3 regions of the Rossellomorea marisflavi genome follow, and region 1 is predicted to be linked to each of the others. Evidence: riboswitches for the same ligand, from Rfam matches in the RefSeq annotation. Region 1 holds a riboswitch; each other region holds the start of a gene.
The links. A riboswitch is a leader RNA that binds a small molecule or an ion and turns the genes downstream of it on or off. The one in region 1 is predicted to bind cyclic di-AMP.

Region 2: it holds a riboswitch for cyclic di-AMP, as region 1 does, so the genes downstream of both, K6T23_RS18540 (potassium channel family protein) here and kdpF (K(+)-transporting ATPase subunit F) in region 1, are expected to answer to the same signal.
Region 3: it holds a riboswitch for cyclic di-AMP, as region 1 does, so the genes downstream of both, K6T23_RS19215 (glutamate/proton symporter GltT) here and kdpF (K(+)-transporting ATPase subunit F) in region 1, are expected to answer to the same signal.

What each region holds. Positions count from the first base shown of each region.
Region 1 is NZ_CP081870.1:3,413,791-3,420,198, reverse strand. Features, by position in the region: gene K6T23_RS17895 (ring-cleaving dioxygenase) at 221-1,159, shown strand; gene K6T23_RS17890 (flavin reductase family protein) at 1,176-1,769, shown strand; gene wrbA (NAD(P)H:quinone oxidoreductase) at 1,803-2,465, shown strand; gene K6T23_RS17880 (Na-translocating system protein MpsC family protein) at 2,506-2,871, opposite strand; cyclic di-AMP (ydaO/yuaA leader) riboswitch at 3,104-3,240, shown strand; gene kdpF (K(+)-transporting ATPase subunit F) at 3,624-3,698, shown strand; gene kdpA (potassium-transporting ATPase subunit KdpA) at 3,748-5,382, shown strand; gene kdpB (potassium-transporting ATPase subunit KdpB) at 5,399-6,408, shown strand, end outside.
Region 2 is NZ_CP081870.1:3,541,985-3,548,392, reverse strand. Features, by position in the region: gene K6T23_RS18550 (dicarboxylate/amino acid:cation symporter) at 209-1,426, opposite strand; gene K6T23_RS18545 (DUF1206 domain-containing protein) at 1,468-2,304, opposite strand; cyclic di-AMP (ydaO/yuaA leader) riboswitch at 2,497-2,627, shown strand; gene K6T23_RS18540 (potassium channel family protein) at 2,792-3,448, shown strand; gene K6T23_RS18535 (TrkH family potassium uptake protein) at 3,451-4,773, shown strand; gene serC (3-phosphoserine/phosphohydroxythreonine transaminase) at 4,967-6,055, shown strand; gene K6T23_RS18525 (phosphoglycerate dehydrogenase) at 6,042-6,408, shown strand, end outside.
Region 3 is NZ_CP081870.1:3,695,487-3,701,894, forward strand. Features, by position in the region: gene K6T23_RS19195 (CaiB/BaiF CoA transferase family protein) at 1-416, opposite strand, end outside; gene K6T23_RS19200 (GntR family transcriptional regulator) at 569-1,222, shown strand; gene K6T23_RS19205 (hydroxymethylglutaryl-CoA lyase) at 1,237-2,121, shown strand; gene K6T23_RS19210 (serine O-acetyltransferase) at 2,170-2,739, opposite strand; gene K6T23_RS19215 (glutamate/proton symporter GltT) at 2,849-4,108, opposite strand; cyclic di-AMP (ydaO/yuaA leader) riboswitch at 4,195-4,333, opposite strand; gene K6T23_RS19220 (SGNH/GDSL hydrolase family protein) at 4,544-5,338, opposite strand; gene K6T23_RS19225 (sigma-70 family RNA polymerase sigma factor) at 5,632-6,120, shown strand; gene K6T23_RS19230 (ZIP family metal transporter) at 6,215-6,408, opposite strand, start outside.

The DNA.
Region 1 (6,408 bases):
CACTTTACATCATCGAAAAGTGAGTGGTAGCGGAGGGGTGCCGACTCCTGCGGGAAAGGAGGGAAGGTTGAGACCCTGCAGGCGATAGCCGAAGCGGCTCAACTCCCTCCCCGCGGAAAGCGGCACCCCGCAGCGAACACGAACGGACCCATCTATCCACCATGAACTTCACAACAAAAAACCATATAAACCACATTCCGAACCAAAGGAGAGATCCACCATGCAAAAACGAACAGCCGGAATCCACCACATCACCGCCATCGTCGGACATCCACAAGAAAACATCGACTTCTACGCAGGCGTCCTCGGACTCCGCCTCGTCAAACAAACCGTCAACTTCGACGACCCAGGCACCTATCATCTTTACTTCGGAGACGAAGGCGGAAGTCCCGGAACCATCATCACCTTCTTCCCATGGGCAGGTGCACGTCAAGGAGTGATCGGTGACGGGCAAGTAGGTGTCACTACCTATGCCGTACCAACAGGAAGCCTCTCATTTTGGAAAAAGCGCCTAGGGACGTTCAACATCGAGGCAAAAGAATCAAATCGGTTCGGCGAGACATATCTGGCGTTCGATGATCCACACGGCCTTCATCTGGAAATCGTGGAGAGGGAAGGCGGGGAGAACAACGGCTGGTCGTTCGGAGGTGTATCACCAGATGTCGCCATCAAAGGGTTCGGTGGAGCCATCCTTCTATCTGCACGCCCTGAAAAAACAGCTGAATTGCTGGAGCAGGTGATGGGTCTTGAGAAGGTAGGCGAGGAAGGGGACTATATCCGCTTCCGATCTACGGCTGACATCGGAAACCTCATCGATGTGAAGAAAACCTCCGTCGGCCGGGGACGCTCGGGAGTGGGGACGGTCCACCATATCGCATGGCGGGCGGAAGATGACCAAGACCAGCTCGAATGGCAGCGCCATGTAGGTGCAAGCGGCTATGGTGTCACTGAAGTGAAGGACCGAAACTATTTCAACGCGATTTACTTCCGTGAGCACGGAGAGATCCTGTTTGAAATCGCAACGGACCCACCTGGGTTTGCACATGATGAAACGGTGGAAACAATGGGAGAGAAGCTTATGCTGCCGGAGCAGTATGAGGGGCATCGGGATAGGATCGAGCAGGCCCTGATCCCGATCGAAGTGAAAGAGCTAGACTAATCGGGGAGTGATTTCATTGATTTCCATTGATCCATCGCAGCTATCGGCCAAGGATAACTATAAGTTCCTCATCGGGAGCATCATTCCTAGGCCGATTGCGTTCGTCACATCCCAGTCGCCGTCGGGAACGGTGAACGGAGCACCATTTTCCTTCTTCAATATCGTTTCGGCGGACCCGCCGATGGTTTCCATTGCCGTCCAGCGCAAAGCAGGTGAACAGAAGGATACATCAAGGAATATCGCCCAAACAAAGGAATTTGTCGTCCACATCGTGGATGAGGGTAACGTGGGCAAGATCAATGAAACGGCCGCCAGCTTGAAGCCGGATGAGAGTGAAGTGGAGCTTGCCGGATTGACCCCCACCCAGAGTGAGGTGGTGGGGGTACCGGGTGTAGAGGAAGCGAAAGTACGGATGGAATGCGTGCTGGAGCAGATTGTCACTGCGGGGGGAGCCGATCTTGTCATCGGTCGGATCGTGAAGTTCCATATCCGTGAGGACCTGTATGAAAACGGCCGTATCGATAAGGAGAAGCTCCAGGCCGTCAGCCGTCTGGCAGGGAATGACTATGCCAAGATCGGTGAAACCTTCACGATCAAACGCCCGGATTGAATGAAGCACATCTAGAGTCAGAGGAGAATGAACATGGGATTTTTCAGTAAACTATTCGGAACACAACAAAAGGAGGAAACAACGATGGAAAACGTAAAAGTAGCAGTGATTTATTATAGTTCAACAGGTACCAACTACAAAATGGCCCAGTGGGCGGAAGAAGGTGCGAAGGAAGCCGGAGCAGAAGTGAAAGTACTGAAGGTGCCTGAAACAGCGCCACAAGGTGCCATTGAATCCAATCCGGCCTGGAAAGCACATGTGGAGGCAACGAAAGATGTTCCGGAAGTGACGCTTGCAGATCTTGAATGGGCAGATGCCATCATCTTCAGCATCCCGACCCGTTTCGGAAACGTGCCTGGACAGGTGAAACAGTTCATCGATACAACAGGCGGACTTTGGTTCAACGGCAAGCTTGCCAACAAAGTGGTCAGTGCCATGACGTCAGCCCAGAATCCACACGGAGGCCAGGAGCAAACCATCCTGTCTCTATACACGACGATGCACCACTGGGGAGCAATCGTGGCATCCCCTGGATACACAGATCCTGTCCTCTTTACAACAGGAGGAAACCCATACGGAACGAGTGTGACCGTCGACCAGGAAGGAAATATGGTCGAAAACGTGGAGCCTGCCGTGAAGCATCAGGCAAAACGTACCGTCACCGTCGCTGGCTGGGTGAAACAAGGTAACCAATAACGCAGAATCAGCCGCAGGGATCGATCCCTGCGGCATTTTTTTATTGAGTCAGGTCTTTCTCGAGATTCCGGTCAAGGACGAACACTTCGATCCTTTCACCTGACCTGGTGCTGATGTCGCTATGACTTGTAAGGACGTGGCAGTTCGTCAGCTTTTCCACGACGTCTTCGAACTTCTCCCCGTACATCTCCCGGAGGATCTGCCTCATCTGCTTCACGAGCTTCCGTCCATTATCATGTTCCACCAGATGCTTTTCTTCTACGGTGAGGACGCCCTTGAACCGTGCAATCACCATATCTTCGACGATGTAGGTCCTCGTCTCCTGTGGTCCCCTCCCGATCAATTCCCTTTGGAGCTTGATGAAGGCTTCGCTCAGCTCGGCCTCTAATCGTTTTTTCGTTGCCATATGATCCTCCTGAATTTCGCTTGCGTCTTTTCAACGACAATCGTACGTCCATAAGGTAGGGGAAGTCAATCCTATTTTTTTGTTTTATAAGAATAGAAATAATGAGATTGAGTGAGTAATACGGAGTAAATAAAGTTAATTTTTATTATTTTGATTGAATATGACTGTTTTCTCTGGTTTTTCGTCGTTTACAACGGAATGAACTCGGAGTAATATCAATTTCATAAACAACAGCATCAACCGGCCTAATCTCGAAAGAGAGCGGAGGAACCAATTTTTTGGGGTTAATTCTACTGTGTAGAAGGGATGAGAAAACTCTTTCGCCATCCTACCCGTCAGCTAACTTCGTCGGCTAAAGCGAAGGAGGTCCACAAGACCGCCTTAATCAGGGGGCATCTCTTGTTGCAGACATCTGTGACGTGAGGGGCAGCCTGTGTATGTAGGTCTTTTTATTATGCCTATACGAAAAAGAATACGTGGAAGACAGAATGCAAAGAAGGCATGAAGCCTGCTGGGCATTAAGTAGACCAATGTGTGCTTTTTCTCCAATTCTATGAAGATCATGTTCATGATTTTCACATGGGGAAGAAGTGTGCGTTGGTCTATTTTTTTCTGACTGGGCCAAAAAGTAAAGGAGGAATCAAGATGTGGGATGTTTGGATGATGGTCATGATGGGCTTGCTTACCATGGCGATGGCAGGACTATTGAAATGGTCCGGATCCATTGTAGAACCGGGAAAGGATGAAGAGAAATGATGATGTTGGCGATCGCTCTGATCCTGGTTGTCTATCTGTGTTATGTGTTGCTAAATCCAGAGAAATTTTGATATGGGGTGAAGGAAAGTGGTTTCCACGATTGGTTCAGTTGTACTTATCATGTTCATTGTCATTCTATTGGCAAAGCCTGTAGGGCTCTATCTTGCACAGGCATTCAATACGGAGCGGACGCGCCTTGACCGGGTATTCCTCCCGGCAGAGAACATCCTCTTCCGGCTCGGTGGTGTCCGGGCGATCAATCAGACTTGGAAGAGGTATGCTGCTTCCCTGCTTCTGACGAACGTATTCATGATCGCGCTTGTGTACCTGGTTTTCAGACTTCAGGGGATACTTCCCCTGAATCCGGCAGGGATCAAAGGGATGGATGCGTCCCTTGCTTTTAATACGGCCATCAGCTTCATGACGAATACCAATCTTCAACACTACAGCGGTGAAACCGGTTTGTCGTATCTCGCCCAAATGGCGGGCGTTCTCTTCATGATGTTCGCGGCACCTGCAACCGCGTTGAGCGGGGTGATGGCATTTATCCGGTTGTTAGCCGGAAAGGGGGCGGGGAATTTCTTCGTTGATTTCATCCGTTCCATCACCAGGGTGCTATTGCCCCTCGCGTTCATCACCGGCTTGATCTTCGTGGCACTTGGGGTACCACAGACGCTTTCACCATCTGTTACCGTGCAGACCGTGGATGGTGGGAGTCAGGAGATAGCACGGGGTCCCGTAGGCTCATTCTTATCGATCAAGGAGCTCGGGAACAACGGTGGTGGATTCTTCGGAGTCAACTCGGCTCATCCTTTTGAGAATCCGGGGTCGTTCAGCAATATGCTCCAAATCCTTTTGATGTTCCTTCTGCCTACGGCGATTCCCTTCGCGTATGGAAGGATGATTGGGAATGAGAAGCAAGGACGCCTCTTATTCGTCTCGATGATGATGATGTTCGTTGTCATGCTCTCCCTGTCGATGGTGGCGGAATCGCATGGAAACCCGGCATTGAATGCTCTTGGAATCAATGGGGCCAGCATGGAAGGGAAGGAAGTCCGGTTTGGTCCCGGGGAGTCGATCCTGTATGCCATGGTGACGACGGCTTCAGAGACGGGTGCGGTCAATACCATGCATGATACGCTTACGCCTTTGAGCGGGATGCTGGCTCTGTCCAATATGCTCCTCAATGCCGTATTCGGTGGTGTGGGTGCCGGGTTCCTCAATGTCATCATGTATGTCCTGATCGCCGTTTTCCTATCGGGGTTGATGATCGGCAGGACTCCGGAGTTTCTTGGTAAGAAGATCGAAGCCCGCGAGATGAAGCTCATAGCCGTCACCATGCTGATCCAACCGCTCCTCATACTTGGTGCATCGGCCATCGCCCTTTATGTCCATGCAGGGACGGATGCCATCTCCAATCAAGGGTTCCACGGACTGACGCAAGTCATGTATGAATTCACGTCGTCTGCTGCCAACAATGGATCAGGATTTGAAGGCCTGGGGGATGCCACGCCATTTTGGAACATTTCCACGGGGATCGTCATGTTCATCGGGCGGTACTTCGGAGTCATTACCATGCTCGCTGTCGCTGCATCCCTGGCCAAGAAGCGGCTTGTTCCGGAAAGCATCGGAACCTTCCGTACAGATTCTCCCCTATTCGGCACCATCTTCGTGGGAACGATCATGATCGTGGGAGCGCTGACGTTCTTCCCGGTCCTCGTGCTGGGACCTGTTGCAGAATATTTAACACTATAAGCTGGAGGGATAAGAAATGGGAAACCATTTGTTGAAGGATCAGGAGGAGGACATCATCTCACCGGTAAGAGAGGTGCCGTCCCCTTCTGTTGAAAAGAATAGCAAGGGCTTAACGTTATTATGGAACGCACTGAAAGAATCAATCATGAAGCTGGACCCTAGAAGGATGGTCAAGAATCCCATCATGTTCGTAGTGGAAATCGGGTTCTTCGTTTCCTTCATCCAGGTGTTTTTACCACAAAGCCCAGGAGGGACGGGAACATGGTTCTCTCTCTCGGTCGCACTCATCCTGCTTTTTACGGTTTTGTTCGCAAACTTTGCCGAGGCCTTGGCCGAAGGGAGGGGGAAGGCCCAGGCCGGGGCATTGAAGAAGTCCAAGCAGGATATGATCGCTAACGTCAGGATGAAGGATGGATCGATCCACCACATGCCTTCTGACAAACTGAAAGTCGACGATATTGTCATCGTTTCCCAAGGGGAATGGATCCCGGGTGACGGAGAAGTGATCAAAGGCATCGCATCGGTGGATGAATCCGCCATTACCGGGGAGTCAGCTCCCGTGATGAAGGAAGCAGGAGGGGACTTCAACTCCGTGACGGGAGGAACGAGGGTCGTCAGTGATAGCATCACCATCCGGATTACGAGCAACCCGGGAGAATCCTTCCTGGACCGGATGATTTCCCTTGTAGAAGGGGCCGAGCGTCAAAAGACACCAAATGAAATTACCTTGAATACCGTCCTGACCAGTTTGACATTGATCTTCCTGTTCATGGTGATGACCCTCCCGTTCTTCACGAACTACCTTGGGTTCCAGATAGATACCGCAGTCCTCATTGCCCTGCTCGTATGCCTGATCCCGACGACGATCGGCGGGCTGTTATCGGCCATCGGAATCGCCGGGATGGACCGGGTCACACAGTTCAATGTGCTGGCCATGTCCGGAAAGGCGGTGGAAGCAGCCGGGGATATCAACACCATCATCCTTGATAAAACAGGGACGATCACATTCGGGAACCGTATGGCAAG
Region 2 (6,408 bases), 130 kb from region 1:
AGGAAAGCAGGCGTCTGCAGCGAAAAGGAACGGTCCCATACACAAGCAGGCAACAAATAGGAATCACGGTTAAAGCTAGGGGGACGAAAGGTGTTCCCCACTTTCCAATCAACTCTGATACCTGTGTAGTAGAAAACAATATCCACCCCAATCTCCTCATTTTTATCCCTACCAAAAAGGCTGTCGCACATAACGACAGCCTCTTTCGCTATTTCTTTCTACCGCTCAACCGATGAATGATCGACGTTCCTGCAAGGTCACCGGTAATGTTGATGGCAGTGCAGCCCATGCCTACGAGGGCATCTATGGCGGTCAGGAGGGCAACGGCTTCCATGGGAAGGCCGATTTGGGTGAACACCGTGGCAATCATGAGGATGCCTGCTCCCGGTACGCCTGCCGTTCCAATGGAGGCAAGGGTTCCGACGACCACGACGAGAGCCATATCTGTCAGGCTCAGCGGATCACCGACGACGTTTGCGGCGAAGACCGCGGATACCGCAATGCGGATCGCGGCACCATCCATGTTGATTGTCGCCCCGAGGGGAAGGCTTAATCCATAGAGGCTTTTAGGAATCCCCATGTACCTGGCTGCCTGAAGAGATAAAGGAAGGGTGCCGGTGCTGCTTTGTGTCACAAAGGCAGTGATCATGGGAGTGCGTGCCTTTGAATAAAACGAAAGGGGGTTAATCTTGACCATGATCATGGCAACGGTGTAGAGAAGCAGCTGGACGATGAGTGCGATATACAGGACCATGATCATGTTGCCGAGGGATAGTAGTGTCCCTGCACCCTGTTCTCCGACCGTTTTGGCCATGATGGCGAAAATGCCGATAGGGAGATAGTGCAGGATCGCCTTCATGATGGCGAGACTCGCTTCATTGAGTCCCTCGATGACTTTGAATACGTGCTCCCCCAGTTCACCGTATTCTTTCGTGGAACGCAAATAGGAGATGGCGGTCCCGAACACGATGGCAGTGAAGATGATCCCCAACAGGTTAAGCTCTGTGAAGGCTTTTATGATATTGTCTGGAATGATCGACAGGAAGACGCTTTTCAAGCCCGGATCATCGGGAACATCGAATGACTGGGATTGGTCGAGCTCCATTCCGGTCCCTGGTTGGAAGATGCTCGCGACAGCCAACCCCACGATGATGGCGAAGGCGGATGAAAGAAGATAGTAAAGGAACACTTTGCTCCCCGTTTTCCCGAGTTCCTTGATGCTTGTTTGGTTCACACCTGTCATGAGTGTGAAGAGGATAAGGGGGATGATCAGGAACGACAGGAGATGGATAAGGATGTCCCCCAGGATGGAAATGGAGGCGGCGTGCTCTCCGAAGGTCACGCCTGCTATGACCCCGAGGATCAGGGCGACGGTGATTTTCGTGATCAGGGATATGCTCTTGTATTTCGTCCATAATGTCTTCATAGTTGATACCTCTTTTCAAATAAAAAAGCCCGGTGATGGGCTTAGAATATGCTTAAATGTCGATTCTTCCCTCTGAGGATCTCGAAGACCCCGTAGAGGAACAGTCCAGCTGCCACGATGGCGAGCAGCCATTGTCCAAAAGGCTGCTGGGCAATTTCGGATAGTGCCCCGTCCAGTCCCTTGGTTTTATCGGGATCAGCCGTGATGGCGGTACGGATGAAGAAGTAGCCTACGAGAAGGAATACGATGCCTCGGGCAGTGAGGCCGATTTTTCCTGTCCTTTTGCTGAATTTCCACTCGTGCTTTGACATGCTGCCTTTCTTGAACTGCTTCGCGAATTTTTCTGTATACGCAGAGTACAGTTCGTGAAGGGCGAATCCGATGATGGCCAGCCCGACGATGCCCACGATCCACTGACCGAAAGGTTGGGATAGGAGCTTTGCAGACATGGTCTGCTCGGAACTGGAGCCGCCTTTGGCGTGAAGGGCGATGGCGATGGCATTGAAGCCGAGGATCCCGTAAGCGGCACCCGTGAAGATGTGGGTCACCCTCCGCACGATGGATTTTCCCTGGTCCCCGTGGTATTCGGGATCGGTAATGGCTTGGATGAGGCTCCAGATGACCACGCCGAGAAGTCCGATGCCGACGATCCATAATAATACCTCACCGAAAGGCTTTGATGCAATGGCTGCGAAGGCCCCGTTCGAGTCGGATGTGCTGCCGCCCACTCCGAATGCCGCCATGACGGCGAGGGCGCCGATCAGCATGTAGACGAGCCCCCTTGATATGAATCCTATGCGGGCGAACCCCCTGATCCAGGGTTTGATATCCTTTGAATTGTCCTTACCGGAAGGCAGGACCGATGTAATGTCAGCCATGGCTACTTCTTCCCTTCAGTTTGCATTTTATAAGCAATATTCCCCAAATGAAGGCTTCGAAACCATGGGCGGAGCAAGTAAATGATGGTGGTTCATCCATATCTCATTTTCCGCGAAAAAAAGACTAAAATAGTTATAGACAACGAATGGGTCTAGGAGTAATATATCTATCATCAAAGCTGGTTGCTTTTGATCATATCATCGCTTAATTCTTTACAGAAGCGGGGGACCCGAGTTCATACAGGGGTGAATCCTTTTAAGGTAGGGCTGCTTCCATGGCCCGAATCCGTCAGCTAACCTCGTAAGCGTAAATGGGAGTGAATGAACCTTGGAATCGCATTGACGATGACCACAGGCTTAGTTCCTGCGGTCTTTTTTGTGCCGTCATTTTTTGAATCAGCACGATTCATCATGGAAGATGAATGAACAAGTAGAAAACAACAAAAGATACGAAAATATCAGTAACGTTCAGTTGGAGGAGTACATCATGAAGAAGCAATTCGCCGTTATCGGCCTTGGAAAATTCGGGGGGAACCTGGTGGAGGAATTGAGCAGGCTTGATACAGAGGTACTGGCAATCGATCTGCACGAAGAGGTCGTTCAGCGCTACGCGGATGTGGCGACACACGCCGTCCAGGCCAACGCCATGGATGAGTCCGTTTTGAGGTCCCTGGGACTACGTAACTTCGATCACGTGATCGTTTCGTTCGGGGAAAGCGTGGAGGCGAGCATCCTGACGACACTGCTTCTGAAAGAGCTGGGTGTCAAGGAGGTCTGGGTGAAGGCCTCAAACGCGTATCATCAAAAAGTGCTTGAAAGGATCGGTGCCGATAAGGTCATCCATCCTGAACGGGATATGGCGAAGAAAATCGCTCACCATATGACATCGGAGAAAATCATCGATTACATCGAGCTTTCTAAGGAGCACAGCATCGTAGAGGTCAGGGCTTCATCCAAAGTCGCGAACCGCACGCTCATGGACCTGGATGTCCGGGCACGGTATGGATGCAATATCATTGCCATCCATCGCGGGGATGAAGTCATTGTCTCACCTAGCGCTGACGATACGGTTGAACTGGAAGATCTGTTGATTGTCATCGGACATAATCGCGATATCAATCGATTCGAAAAAGAAGGGGTATAACCATGAAATACAGGGTCATTCATTTAAGTCCACCGCAGCTGCTGGTGGCGGTCTTCGCCTTTTTCATCATGGTGGGAATGGCTCTGTTGAAGCTTCCCATCTCGACGACTGAGCCAATCACGTGGCTCGAAGCCCTTTTTACCACAACTTCAGCCATGACGGTGACGGGGCTTGCCGTTGTCGATACCGGCTCCGTCTACACCGTTTTCGGCCAGATTGTCGTCATGTGCCTCATACAGCTTGGGGGACTGGGCATCATGTCGTTCGCCGTCCTTATCGTCATGATGCTCGGGAAGAAAATCGGATTCAAGGAAAGGCTGTTGCTACAGCAGTCGTTGAATCAGACCTCTGTTGGAGGGGTGATCATGCTCGTGAGATACCTTTTCATCTTTTCATTGCTGGTGGAAGGGATCGGAATGACGTTCCTCGCTACTCAGTGGGTGCCCCGATACGGGTGGTCAGAAGGGTTGTTTTATAGTCTGTTCCATTCTGTTTCTGCTTTTAATAACGCCGGCTTCGGCTTGTGGCCCGACAACATGATGAGGTTTGTGGGGAACCCCGTCATCACCTTCACGCTATCATTCCTTTTCATTATCGGCGGAGTGGGGTTCACGGTGTTGGTGGACGCATGGAAATCCCGTACGTTCAAGAAGCTGTCCCTCCATTCGAAAATCATGATCTTGGGTACGCTGTTGATCAATGTTGTGGCAACGATCGTCATCTTCGTCCTGGAATATAATAACCCGGGTACCCTCGGCCCTCTTTCTCTCGGTGACAAAGGGTTGGCTTCCTACTTTCAGGCAGTTACACCGAGGACGGCAGGGTTCAATACACTTGATTACGGGGAAATGGAAAGTCCGACTCTTTTCTTTACAGTCCTTCTTATGTTTATCGGAGCAGGGAGCGCCTCTACAGGCGGGGGGATCAAGCTTACGACATTCCTGATGATCCTTCTAGCGGTCGGTGCCTTCTTGAGGGATAAAAAAGAAGTCAAGATCTTCCGGCGCTCCATTGATCAATCGGTCATCCTGAAATCCCTTGCGATCTCCACGCTTAGCGTCCTTTTGGTGGTAGGGTCCCTGTTCATCCTTACCATCTCGGAAAAAGGAGCGGATTTCCTCACGCTACTATTCGAAGTGGTATCGGCTTTCGGAACCGTGGGCTTGTCCATGAACTTCAGTCCGGAGTTGAGCACCGTCGGGAAGTGGGTCATCATCTTCGTCATGTTCGCAGGGAAGATGGGTCCGTTGACACTCGCCTACTCCCTCTCACGGCCGGGTAAAGAGAAGATCCGCTATCCAAAAGAAGATATACTGACAGGATAAGGCAGCTTTTGCTGTCTTATTTTTTATGGTTAAGTGATTATTCCAAAAACAATAAGAACCCAACGATTTTTGCGCTATCTCTTAAAATCTTACTTCGTAAGCGTTTTCTTCGTTCGTCAGGGTTGTTGACGGATACCGTGTTTCTTCTTATACTTTGGGAAAATTCTGAACGAATGTGCAGGTGGTGTTTTTGTTGAAGCAAGTGTTCAATTTTTCTGCAGGTCCAGCGGTTCTTCCCCGTCCAGTATTGGAAAAAGTACAAAAAGAATTATTGAACTACAGCGGGACTGACATGTCTGTCATGGAGTTGAGTCATCGTTCCGGTCCGTTCGAAGAAATCATCCAGGGTGCTGAAGCATTGCTGAGGGAGCTTATGGACATTCCTGAAGAGTATGAAGTTCTTTTTCTTCAAGGAGGCGCCTCTCTGCAGTTTTCCATGATCCCGATGAATCTTCTTGCGGAACATGGTGTCGCTGACTACATCGTGACGGGAAGCTGGTCGAAGAAAGCCGTCAAGGAAGCGGGAAAAATCGGAACCATCCATCGAATAGAGTCACCGGGAGACATTCCCGCTTATACGAAAGAAGATTTCTCTCCTGAGGCGGCGTACGTCCACATCACGTCCAACAATACAATAGAAGGTACGAGGTACGCCTCTTATCCCGAAACAGGCGGCATTCCCCTCGTGGCGGATATGTCATCCCATATCCTCTCGGAACCGATCGATGTGTCTTCGTTCGGTTTGATTTATGCAGGGGCTCAGAAGAACCTTGGTCCATCCGGGGTGACTGTTGCCATCGTCCGCAAGGATCTCATCGGAAAAGCACCGGAGACATGCCCGACCATGTTGAAGTACGAAACGTATGTGGAGAACGGATCCATGTTCAATACACCTCCTACATTCGCTATCTATGTGCTTAAGCTCGTGCTTGAGTGGGTGAAGGAAAACGGTGGTGTTGCAGGCATGGAGGCACTAAACCGGGAAAAAGCGGGATTGCTCTATAGTTGTATTGATGAATCCAGTCTGTTCTCCAACCCTGTTCCGGAAGCGAGCCGTTCCCTGATGAACATCCCGTTCACCACGGCCAGTGATAAAGTGAATAAACTCTTCCTGGAACAGGCGAAACGGCGCGGATTCGAGTTCCTGAAAGGTCATCGTTCCGTCGGCGGAATGCGGGCTAGCCTCTATAACGCCATGCCCCTTGAAGGAGTGAGGGCACTGGTTGATTTCATGAAAGAATTCGAAGCAGACCAAGGAGGAACATCACATGTTGACCATTAATACATTCAATGCCATCAGTCAAAGAGGTTTGTCCCTTATTGAAGAAGATTTGAATTATTATCTGAACGGAAGCGGTGATCCCGATGGCATTCTTGTGAGATCCAAGAATCTCCATGACTTCGAGTTTCCCGAATCTGTGAAAGCCATTGCCAGGGCAGGTGCCGGTGTGAATAATATCCCCATCGATGAGTGTACGGAAAAAGGGATTGTCGTGTTCAATACGCCTGGTGCCAATGCCAATGCGGTGAAAGAACTTGTCCTTGCCAATCTCATTGCTTCATCTAGGAATCTTTTTTCCGCAGTAGGATGGGCACAAACCCTCCAGGAACATGGGGATGATGTGGCAGCTGTTG
Region 3 (6,408 bases), 280 kb from region 1:
GCACGGTGTTTATACGGGCCTGTTTGACCAAACCCCGATGTCCGTACCATGATGAGGCGGGGATTGATGGCGGAGAGCTCCTCATAGGATAGATTCCACTTTTCCATCGTTCCAGGGCGGAAGTTCTCAATGATGATGTCAGTTTCCTTCACAAGCTCCTTTAAGATTCCCTGTCCTTTCTCTTCTCTGAGATTGAGCGTGATCGACTTCTTATTCCGGGATTGAATCGGCCACCATAGGCCGATTCCGTCTTTGGACTTCCCCCAGTTTCTCATGGGATCCGATTTGCCCGGAGGCTCCACCTTGATTACTTCAGCTCCGAAATCCGCCAGCATCCTGCCGCTGAATGGTCCGGCCAGCAAGGTCCCCAGTTCCACCACTCGCAAGTCCTCCAATGGAAGCTTTTGTTCCTCCACATGATCCTCTCCTTGTTAGAATTTTCTTAATCTTGTATACAAATTTAACTTCTTGTATACAATTAGTCAATAACTATTTAAATAAAGCGCTTTTATTTATTAAATATTGTGAATTTTAGTTTTATTGTATACAATGTACATGAGGTGTTGGTATGGATGCATACAAATATATTAAAGGCGCTATCATTGACGGTCGTTATACTCCAGGTATGCGATTGGGAGAAGAATTTCTTGCAAAGGAACTGAATTTAAGTAGAACACCGATCAGGGAAGCCATCCGGCATCTTGAAGCAGAGGGGTTGGTTATTCCCCTGAAACGAGGCGTAAGTGTCCGAAACTTCACTAATGAGGACATCCGGCAGATCTATGACCTCAGGACTCTCCTCGAGGGGTACGCTGCAAGCCAGGCAGCCATTCATCGGACAGAAGAGGATTTAGTCAAAATGGAGAGCGCGAATATTCAATATGAAAAGGTCATTCAAGATTATGGGGAATCCGACCTAGGAAGGGTCAAGGAAATCGTTGATGTGAACCAGCAGTTTCATGAGGTGATCATCTCCGCAGCGAACAACGCTCATCTGCATTTTCATCTATCAAAAGTCGTTGTCGTCCCCATCGTCTACAGGTCTTTCTATTGGTATGATGACAATCAATTAAGACGATCATTGGAAATCCATAAAATCATTCTGCAGGCCATTCAGAATAAAGAACCTGAAAGAGCCAGAATTGCCATGCACGAACACATCTACCAGGGAAGGGATCATGTCTTAAAGCATTTGGATAAGATCAAAAGCGCCAAACAGTAAAAGGAGGATCCAGGATGATAGAAATCTGTGAAGTAGGTCCACGTGACGGGCTCCAGAATGAGCCTAAAATCCTCAGTACTGCACAAAAAGCCGAGCTGATTACACGTCTGATTGAATCTGGTGTCCGTTATTTTGAAGCTGTTTCATTCGTCAACCCTACCGTCGTCCCTCAAATGGCAGATGCAGAAGAGGTGCTCAACGCACTCCCCAAAGGCAACGGAGTCACATACGCAGGACTCATCCTGAGTCGCTCGGGCCTCACAAGGGCCCTTACGACGGATGTCGACTGTCTCCATGTTGTCACGACTACAAGCGACAGCTTAAATCTCAAGAATGTCAAACGGACAGTAGCCCAATCAGTTACCGAGCTGGAAGACGTCATCCGTGAAGGGACCGCTGCCTCCAAGGACGTGTTGGGGGTTCTCGGCACTGCTTTCGGATGCCCTTTCGAAGGCAACGTGGAATCGAGCACTGTCCTTCATGTAGCTGAACGTTTCCTTCAAGCAGGATGCACAGGGATCACCCTTGCCGATACAACAGGAATGGCAAACCCCCAGCAGGTCCATGATCTGGTGAAGATGTTTCACAGGGCGTTTGGAGAAGACCTGAAGCTCGGCCTCCACTTCCATAATACCCGAGGACTGGGACTTGCCAATACGTTAGCTGGCTACCAGGCTGGGGTCCGCCACTTTGATTCTTCGATCTCCGGCCTCGGTGGTTGTCCATTTGCCCCTAAGGCAGTCGGTAATGTGTGCACCGAAGATATGGTCAATATGTTTCATCAGATGGGGATTGATACTGGAACCACCCTTTCAGCTTTATTAGAAACATCATCCTGGACCGAAAACATCATGGGGAGACCCCTTGATGGAATGCTGCTGAAAGCTGGAACTGCTTGATAGATCAATACAATAGGAAAGACCGTCCAAGAAATTGGACGGTCTTTTCTACACGCTCATACTCCTCAAAGAATGCGCCACCTCTACCTTCCCCACCGGCCTGGCAGGTGCTCCCGCAACGATCACATCCGGCTGTATATCCTTCGTCACGACTGAGTTTGCTCCGACTGACACATTATCCCCAATGATGACGGGACCGGCCACGACGGCCCCCGTGAAGATGGTCACATTATCACCGATGATCGGCTTGATTTGACCATTCCGCTCCTGGTCCCTCCCCCCGATCGTGACGTTTTGGAACACCTCGAGGTTCGCCCCGGCCTTCACTTTCGTTCCGATCACCACTCCAACCGAGTGGGCAATGCGGAAGCCGGGACCGATTTCGGCACCGTAGGAAATCTCTGCACCATAGAAAATGATCCCTGCCGACCGGAGGATCCTGGGAATGAGCGGCACCCGCTTTACATGAAGGGCGTGCCCCATCCGGTACATCACGACAAGCCAGAAGGTCGAAGCATTGAAGAAGCTGATGATCAATCCTTTCGGGGATAACCCATATGCCCTGTAGTCTGATTTAATCAAATGGAACATGCGGTCCACATCCTTCTCCTTTTTCATCCAGTCTAGCCCCTGGATATGAAGGGAATATGGAAGAGATATTAGTGATTTGTAAAGAATCCATAACAAAAAACCTCCGCTCAATCGATTCCTGAGCGGAGGTTTTTTCCTAACCAGCCTTCATGACTTCATTTCCATGATCTGCGTCATACTGCCCTTCTGATTTGGACATGACGATAGCGGCAAGGGTGTTTCCTGTTAAGTTGACGACGGTACGGGCCATATCCATGATCCTGTCGACCCCTGCGATGAAGGCAAGGCCTTCTGCCGGTACCCCGATGGTACCAAGGGTGGCAAGGAGGACGACGAAGGATGTACCAGGTACAGCGGCCATCCCTTTTGATGTCACCATAAGGACAAGGATGAGGGTGATCTGCTGCATGATGGAAAGGTCGATGCCGTAGACCTGCGCGAGGAACAGGGCAGCGATGGCCTGATACAGGACCGATCCATCAAGGTTGAAGGTGTACCCGATCGGTACGACGAAGGATACGATGGCCTTCGGGCAGCCCATCTTCTCAAGCTTCTCCATGACGCGTGGAAGGACAGTCTCGGAGCTTGATGTACTGAAGGCGAGTAGAAGCTCATCCTTCAAATATTTGAGTAAAGTGAAGATATTCACTCCGGCCCATTTGGCCACCAGCCCCAACACGACGATGAGGAAGAAGATCAGGGCCGCATAGACGAGACCGACGAGCTTTCCGAGTGATACAAGGGAATCGATCCCGAATTTCGAAACGGTTACCCCGATCAGAGCGAACACACCGAGTGGCGCGACCTTCATGACCATGTTCACAACGTGGAACATGGCATGGGAAACGGCGTCGAAGAATTTAATGACCGGTTTCCCACGTTCACCGATGGCTGCCACTCCAAGTCCGAATAGCACGGAGAAGAAGATGATCGCCAGCATATCCCCTTCCACAATGGATTGGAAGAAGTTTGTCGGAACGATATGCAGGAAGGTTTCTGCAATGGATTTGTCTTGCTGACTTTCAGAAGTATCCACATAGGATTGGATGTCTGTTTTCTCCACAGACCCAAGATTGACGTGGCTTCCAGGATGGAACACGTTCGCCAGGATGATCCCGAGGATGATGGCGACGGTCGTGATGACCTCGAAGTAGATGATCGTTTTTGCCCCGAGGCGGCCGAACGCCTTTCCATTCCCGGTGCCTGCCACACCGACGATGAGAGTGGAGATGACGATCGGAATGACGATCATTTTAATCAAACGAAGGAAAAGGTCCCCCAACGGCTGGAGGTACGTAGCAACACGCGGGTCATTAAACCAGATGACCCCGACAAGGATACCCAGGATCAACCCGACGAAGATCTGGGTGGCTAAACCGAAACGAATTTTTTTCATAGATGGTCCCCCTCTTAGATGATGTGCGTAAAGCAAAAAAAGACCGTTCTTAAGAAAGAACAGCCTTTTGGTTGAAAAATAAAGGTTCTTTCTCTCAACTGGCATACGGAGTTAACTGTCGGATTCGGGATTGAGAGTTCCCTACCTAGTAAAAGGATGCACCCCAAGGTATCGAAATACCACTTGCATGATTCCTCCGCTCGATCGATTAAGCCATACTATTTAGTTGTAGTGGGTTGACTTTATTATCCTAATAAAGTTTTATTTAGAAGTCCACAAAATATAATATACAACTTTAATCGATAGACTGTCAAATGTTTTTTAAATAAAGATATTTCAGAATAGTTATTTATTATCATTTTTAACTTTTACAGGGTAATCCACACATCTAAAGATCTATTTTAGGCAAAAAAGTAAACCCGGCGTATGCCAGGTTCAATTGGACTTATCCACAAAATAATCCACCATGAAGGACGACCACACTTCATTCCCTTCTTTATTCGGAAGTTCCTTCTTTGTCACCTGGGATTCAACGTCATTCCAGGCCTTCCAATGATCTATGTATGGATAGTGATGATCCTTGGCATACTCCCTCAGCTTCTTCTCTTCCAATGGATAGTAGTGAGCATCGGGAATCGGGTTGGAGGGCTGCAGTAGAATCATGATATCAGGATTCTCCTTCTTGAACGCATCCAGGATGGAAGATAGATTCTTCAGCCTTTGCTTCATATCGATATGACTATTATCCGCCAGAAGAAACGGTTCCAAAAGGAGGAGATCCGGCTTTTCTTTTGCCAGTGGAAGATGAAGTCCTTCGTTCTTAACCTCTTCCGATGTCTTTCCTCCGATTTCATGGACGGAGACGGATAGGAGATCTTCTCCATACTCTTTCGTCAATGCCTTTTTCACCGTATCGGGCCAGGCTCCTGGTTCGTCCGATGTGGACGACGCCCCGGCGATCATCATGCGTACGGGTTTCCCTTGGGCCTCTTTTTCCCTGAAGAGCGGTTGAACATCACGGGGCAACCCATTGATCCGGTCCAACACCTGCAGCCGGTGCCTTTCGTTTTCTGCCTTCTTCTCTGCTTTCGCCTTCTCTACTTCCAGCACTTCCTGATGGGAGGCGTAGGCCGAAGCCTGCACTTCCCTCACCTCTCCTTCCCAGTGATACTTCCCCCCGATCACAACCGATGAGGTCAGTAGACCCAACATGACCAATCCTATTCTCATTCACTCGTCCCTCCAATCTATGAACTCTATCATAAAGGAAATAAGTGGCAATATTTGTATATCCGTGTAGATAACCGCACCATAAATTCTGACAAATTCATAGATCAATTTTCATTTTTCTTAAATTAACAGAAAACTTGAGGTTTTCTTAAAAGAAACTTCCTTTATCCACAGGTCCAAGCAGCTTTATCCCCTGATGTAGAGCTGATTGGGTCTTTTGCCACCCATCCTTTTCTCCCTTACTGTGGATATACCGGGAAAACAGAGCGGCGCCTGCTCAAAAGGAATAGGAAATGGAACCATTTGAACTCGTCCATGAACAGTACAGCCAGATGATCCACAAAATCATCCACACCCTACGCATCTACAAGAATCATCATGACTATTACCAGACCGGCTTGATCGCCCTCTGGGAGGCATACGGAAAATTTGACTCTTCTAAAGGAACGTTCACGTCCTTCGCTTATTCCTATATCAGGGGACGGATCCTGACTGAGTTGAAAAGGGAAGCGAGGGAAGAAGAGCGCGGAGTCGAACTGGAGGAAGGAGCAACGGAAGCAGGCGGTGACGACCTGGATACCCTCGCGTTGGAAACCCTCCTTTCCTACTGCGGGAATCTTACGCCTAATCAAAAGAAGTGGGTCATCTCTCATTCTCTCCACATGCTCTCGATCAGCGAAATCGCCGAGCTGGAAGGTGTGTCGCCCGAGGCTGTGAAGAAGTGGCGAAAAGGGGCAAAGGAAAGGATCCGGCAGGCCATTTTTAATCAAACGTTTGTTTAAAGTGGATAACCTGTTGATAAACCGGTGATCATGATCTCAAACACTCGTTTAATAGAACAAAAAAGAAGGATGACCACAATCGTCATCCTTCCTCTTAAAACGTCAATCCATCTTTTTTGCTTTTCGCGTCAAGTCCGGCACCGATAGCGATGCCAATTGAAATCCCCAAGGTGAACCCATACACCATATTCTCGAGGAATCCCAGGCCGATCAGCATCCCGAAGGTCAGACCAAGGGGCATGAATACACCGATATAGTAGTTTTGGGGCACCACCTTATGGACCTTGT